Linked DNA regions of Acaryochloris sp. CCMEE 5410. The protein of the gene in region 1 interacts with the protein of each later gene in a pairwise test. Links are inferred from orthologs where the notes say so. Each region holds a gene or a part of one and is shown on either strand. Other genes may lie near its edges. The genes, in order: ftsZ and rlmN.

Region 1 (3,155 bases):
GCCATCGACAGCCAGACCCTGGAACACCTGATGGTGCTACAATTTCCGACTTCTCTAATTCGCTTTCAGCCTCAAACCTTGATTGCTCAGTTGAAAAACAACGCCCATGTTAGCCATGTGATTGTGACGCGGAAGCTGTTTCCTCCTAGGGTCAATGTGGTCGTGCGAGAATTACCCCCGGTGGCCATGACGGAATGTAAAGGATGCACCCTCGTCCTAAAGCCTGGTCAAGCTGATTCCACCACCTTGGGGCCGGCCAATGTTTGGTTATTAGATCAGCGGGGCGTCGTTCTACCCGCTGATAGTTATCCCAAACTGGAAAAACCCCATCAACTTCCCAAACTCACCTTAAAAGGCTATTTACAACCTGAAGCCAATGAGGACACTTCAGACAATTCCCCTGTCGATTCAGCGACGCAACTTGTTTCCATTGACCGTCAAAAACAACAACAATGGCTGCAGATGTACGCCTCAATGGAGACGAGTCCCGTTCAGATTAAACATCTCAATTGGGAAAACCCCAATAAACTGATGTTGCAAACCAAATTGGGCCAGATTCATATTGGTCCATTTAGTGACAATTTTGATCGGCAACTTCAGGCCTTAGATGAAATGCGAACCTTGCCTAAATCTGTCGATCCGAAGCAGATTGTTTACATTGACATCCAGAATCCTGAAAGTCCCGTTCTAGAATTACGGAAGCAACCCCAACCCAGTCCTTAACCTTAAGAAAAACTTCTGTTTTTCTAAAACCTAGTGAAACGGGTTTTTACCCGTCAGAATCAAGAGGTTTACAGCCAATATCGCTCAATTGGTTTTTGGAGGAACTTGTCCTATAGTTGAGTAACGAAGATTGCCCATCCTTTTTTTGCTGTTCATAACTAGTCAAAATGGCGCCTGCAGATCAAACCTTTACAGATTCCCTATTCATGAATGAAAATGACGACCGCCTGAATGGTGGGCCTGTGGATCAATTAGGGGGAACGGGGGAAAGTTCTGACGCAGCGTCTCAGGATAGTTTAGAGAATATTTTTGACTTTGAAGATAGCGCTCCCCCATCTGCACCCCGTAAGGATGTGAGTATGGAAGACGACAATATTGTTCGACATGGTGCAGCCACCATTAAAGTGATTGGGGTTGGCGGCGGTGGCGGGAATGCCGTTAATCGCATGATCGCCAGTAACGTCTCAGGGGTGGAATTCTGGTCGATTAATACCGACGCCCAATCCTTAACTCAATCCTCTGCAGCAAAGCGTCTTCAGGTGGGCCAAAAGCTCACCCGTGGTCTCGGGGCAGGCGGCAACCCTGCCATTGGCCAAAAAGCAGCAGAAGAATCTCGCGATGATATTGCTGCAGCCCTAGCCGGTTCTGATCTAGTCTTTATTACTTGCGGCATGGGAGGGGGTACTGGAACCGGTGCGGCCCCCATTATTGCTGAAATTGCCAAAGAGATGGGAGCACTCACTGTAGGGGTAGTTACTCGTCCCTTTACGTTTGAGGGACGGCGTCGCAGCCATCAAGCTGAGGAAGGCATCGCTGCCTTGCAAACTCGGGTTGACACACTCATTATGATCCCCAACGATAAGATTCTGTCGGTCATTGCTGAACAAACCCCTGTGCAGGAAGCCTTTCAGACTGCAGATGATGTTCTTCGGCAAGGTGTTCAGGGTATTTCCGATATTATTAACGTCCCCGGCTTGGTGAATGTGGACTTTGCAGACGTCAAAGCGATCATGGCAGATGCAGGCTCAGCCATGATGGGCATTGGTGTGGGATCGGGTAAATCTCGGGCAAAGGAAGCTGCGATCGCAGCCATTGATTCTCCCCTATTAGATGCCTCAATTCGAGGAGCGAAAGGAGTGGTCTTTAATATTACCGGTGGCCATGATTTATCCCTTCATGAGGTGAATACCGCAGCCGAAACCATCTACGAAGTCGTCGATGCCAGTGCCAATATTATCTTCGGTGCCGTCATTGATGAGTCCCTTCAAGGTGAGATCAAAATGACCGTGATTGCCACGGGTTTTTCCAGCGATGCCGGGACTCCACCTCGTAAATCAGAAGCAAAACCCAAAGCAAAAGCCGCCGCGCCCACCCAACAGCAAAAAGCAGCCCCCAAAACCGTCACTCAGCGACCTCCCACACGAGGGGGAAATCTCGATATCCCCGATTTCCTACAAAAGCGCCGTCCAGGTCGTTCCTAAGCTTTTTTACCTAGTACTTGAGGGATATTAGGATCCCTCGGAGGAATTTAATTAAAACTCACAATTTTCAACCGTACTAAGGGCAATTTGGGATGCTAAGATTGCCTAGAATGTGTTTTGGGGACTCGTAGTGATCCGTCCTGCAACTCTAACTCTGCAACCTCCTCTGCCTCTGGTTGCTGAGAATAATCGGCTGAAAATCTTCTCCGGTTCTGCCAATGTTTCCCTGGCCCAAGAAGTGGCCCGCTACCTAGGCGTTGATCTGGGCCCCATGGTTCGCAAGCGCTTTGCTGATGGCGAACTGTATGTCCAAATTCAAGAATCAATTCGGGGTTGTGATGTCTATTTGATCCAACCCACCTGCCACCCCGTCAATGACAATTTGATGGAGTTGCTGATTATTATTGATGCCTGTCGACGGGCTTCTGCCAGGCAAATTACGGCAGTGCTGCCTTACTACGGATATTCAAGGGCCGATCGGAAGACAGCCGGTCGAGAATCCATTACGGCCAAGTTGGTCGCCAACTTAATTACCCAAGCAGGAGCCAGTCGCGTTCTAGCGATGGATTTACACTCCGCTCAGATTCAAGGCTATTTTGATATTCCGGTGGATCATGTTTATGGGTCTCCCGTGCTCTTGGATTACTTAGCCCGGAAAGAATTGCCTGACCTAGTGGTTGTTTCCCCTGATGTGGGGGGTGTCGCTAGAGCCCGTGCCTTCGCTAAGAAACTAGATGATGCCCCATTAGCCATTATTGATAAACGCCGCCAAGCCCATAATGTGGCCGAAGTGATGAATGTGGTCGGTGATGTCAAAGGGAAAACGGCCGTTTTAGTGGATGACATGATTGACACGGCAGGCACCATCTCCGCTGGAGCCAAACTACTGCGAGAAGAAGGGGCTCGCCAGGTTTATGCTTGTGCAACCCATGCCATTTTCTCCCCCCCTGC
Region 2 (3,089 bases), on another replicon or contig:
ATATTCCACCACGAGTAGTTCATTAATTTCTAAGGCAATCCACTCTCGCTCGATGACCCCATTGACTTTACCCGTCAAAGTATTCTTATCGAATTCCAGGTGAGTAGGAATATTCGCTAAGCCAGGAAACTGCATGTGGGTTTCAATCAGCTTGCGGGAGGCATCTCGATCTCTAGATTGAATCACATCGCCCGGGCGGCATTGATAGCTTGCAATCGACACCACTCGGCCATTCACTAACACATGGCCATGATTCACTAACTGCCTAGCGGCAGGAATGGTCGGTGCCATCCCTAAGCGAAAGATCGTGTTATCTAGGCGCATCTCCAGCAGTTGCAACAGGGTTTGACCTGTAGAACCTCCGGCCCGGCGCGCTTTGCGCACATAGCGCAATAGCTGTCGTTCAGACAAGCCATAATTAAATCGTAATTTTTGTTTTTCTTCAAGCTGGGCTGCATATTCAGACCGCTTTTTGCGAGCTTGGCCATGTTGCCCAGGGGGGTAGGCTCGACGGGGAGTCTTCCGGGATAATCCAGGCAGCTCTCCTAAACGACGCACTACTCTGAGGCGAGGGCCTCGATATCGCGACATATCACTTCCTCTTAGTTTCTATTACGTGAAATTTGTCAGACTTTTCAGTATAAGCTTTTGAAGGGCAACACATCAAGCTTTATAGTATATTTCCAGCAATTCTCATTTTAAACAGAAGCTTATCCAGCAATGCTTTTGGGATTCTGAAATCAGTCACATATTTTGTGAAAAGCGATCAAAATACTCATTAAATCCAAATTAATGGGTTGTCTAAGCACAATTACCACTGCCAAGGACATTACAGAGTAAAAACTGGAAGTGAAGAAAGTACCAGTGGATAGGGCTTAGAGGAATAGTCTACCAAAATGAGAATTGCTGGTATATTTCCACTCTTCCAGCCCTTGCTAACGCTACCTCAACGGGGCCTCTCTCACCGTTTCTCTCAGACCATCCATAACCATCATGCTTGATCAACTTTCTGTCGAGTCTATTCCACCCCTTTTAGGGGCTTCTAAGGCTCAGTTGACTCATTGGGCTCAGACCTACCAGCAGCCAGCCTATCGGGGTCAACAAGTACACCAATGGATTTACCAGAAAGGTGTGCATTCCCTCAGCGACATCACTGTTCTCCCGAAACAATGGCGGACTGAAATTGCAGATATCCCCGTGGGTCGCTCCCAGATTCATCATCGTTCTGCTGCTCAAGATGGGACCGTCAAGTATTTACTCAAACTTGCAGATGGACAGATTATTGAAACCGTTGGTATTCCAACCCAAAAACGGCTAACCGTATGCGTTTCTTCTCAGGTCGGCTGTCCTATGGGCTGCGACTTTTGTGCCACCGGCAAAGGTGAATATCAACGTAATCTTGCCTGTCATGAAATTGTTGATCAAGTCTTAACTGTCCAAGAAGATTTTCAACAACGGGTCGGCAATGTTGTATTTATGGGCATGGGGGAACCGCTACTTAATCTGGACCAAGTCCTTGCCGCTGTGCGATCCCTCAATCAAGATGTGGGGATTGGCCAACGATCCCTAACAGTCTCCACTGTCGGCATTCCCAAGCAGATTCTCAAGCTTGCCCAGCACCAACTTCAGATTACGCTAGCGGTAAGCTTACATGCTTCCAATCAGAATATTCGCACACAGCTAGTGCCGAGTGCCAAGCATTATCCTCTGGAGCAGCTTCTGAAGGATTGTCGGACTTACGTTACCCAAACAGGTCGCCGGGTCACCTTTGAGTACATTATGCTGTCAGGAGTCAACGACCACCCAGAACATGCTCTCGAGCTAGCCCATCATCTGCGAGGCTTCCAAAGCCATGTGAACTTAATCCCTTACAACCCGATCTCCGAAGTGGACTACCAACGTCCAACCCAAAAGCAACTCCAACAATTTCTAAATAGCTTACAAAGCCAACATATCACTGCCAGTATTCGACGATCTCGCGGTTTAGACAAAGATGCTGCCTGTGGTCAATTAAGGGCAACGCAGATGATAGATCCAGCCTCAAGCTAACAGGTCCAACTATTCACTTTGCTGAAGTTTTCGACATCCATCAGAAATTAAAAGACAAAAAAATAAAGCAGTGTGTTACTCACACTGCCTTATTTCAGCCTAGAAAAGGCTTACATCCAATCAATGGTTTAGAAGGAGAAGGTTGCTCGAATCAAACCTTGGATGATGTCGTTGTCATTGCCAGCACCAGCAGCGGAGAGGCCATTGACAGTACCCAAAGGATTAATGATGTACATCACAGCAGGAGTGATGGTGATGTTGTCATTAACTGGGAACCGATAGAAGGCTTCCAAGTTGATCTGGTCGTTGGATCCAGGAGTACCGGTGACCAAGTAAGGCATACCAGCAGCAACGGCAAATAAGGAACCAGGAACAAGAGCATCCTTGTAACCAAGGCCAGCCATCCAAGTCTGAATGGTGTTAGAACCACCAGCTGTGAGGATAGTAGGTGCAACAGCAGGGTTGCCAAATACATCAACACTTGGGTTTACGGTTTGGTTCTGAGGATCAAAGGAAATACCATAGCGACCAAAGATACCAATGTTACCGAAAGTAGCTTCAGCGTTGACACCTAAGACTTTCTGCTCAATGTTGAAAGTCTCAGCGTAGGTACCTTGCAAACGAATGGCAAAGTTGTTTTGATCATCTGCACCAAAACTGTTGGCATACTCAAGTTCCAAGGTTCCTTGGTGAGGATCGCCACCTAAGCCACCATTAGCAGCGGCAGTTGCGACGTTACCAGCAGCGGCAACATACACACCACGAACGCTGATTTTACCAGCATTAGGATTCCAATCAAAGGCTGCACCAGCACCACCATTGAGATCAACCGCGTTGGTGATGATTAAAGGGTTGTTGATAAAGAAGCCAGAGCTGAAATCTTGAGCAGAGTTATTGGCATAACTGTTGAAGTCAACAAAGTCACTGGGGAAAATGTTGGTACCAACGGTAACAGCTAAGTTCTCGCCGGGCTTGAAGGTATAGGCTAAACGACGCAGCGTAACGGTATTACCTACACCTGCATAGTCGGCAGCACCCAA

What was found.
Region 2: the proteins of ftsZ (region 1) and rlmN interact in binary tests that used the Escherichia coli proteins (3 or more experiments, as listed by UniProt). The link is inferred for Acaryochloris sp. CCMEE 5410 from one-to-one orthologs.

Annotation. Positions count from the first base shown.
Region 1 is NZ_AFEJ02000002.1:731,955-735,109, reverse strand. The notes cover bases 242-3,066. They hold ftsZ (cell division protein FtsZ), read left to right. Parts: upstream 242-929; coding sequence 930-2,204; downstream 2,205-3,066. Other genes in these bases: ON05_RS24185 (ribose-phosphate pyrophosphokinase), read left to right, coding at 2,335-3,066; ON05_RS24195 (cell division protein FtsQ/DivIB), read left to right, coding at 242-723. Also shown: more of ON05_RS24195, read left to right, coding at 1-241; more of ON05_RS24185, read left to right, coding at 3,067-3,155. UniProt on the Escherichia coli protein: Essential cell division protein that forms a contractile ring structure (Z ring) at the future cell division site. The regulation of the ring assembly controls the timing and the location of cell division.
Region 2 is NZ_AFEJ02000001.1:2,456,587-2,459,675, forward strand. What follows is about bases 263-3,021. They hold rlmN (23S rRNA (adenine(2503)-C(2))-methyltransferase RlmN), read left to right. Parts: upstream 263-993; coding sequence 994-2,049; downstream 2,050-3,021. Other genes in these bases: rpsD (30S ribosomal protein S4), read right to left, coding at 263-591; ON05_RS11090 (iron uptake porin), read right to left, coding at 2,178-3,021. Also shown: more of rpsD, read right to left, coding at 1-262; more of ON05_RS11090, read right to left, coding at 3,022-3,089.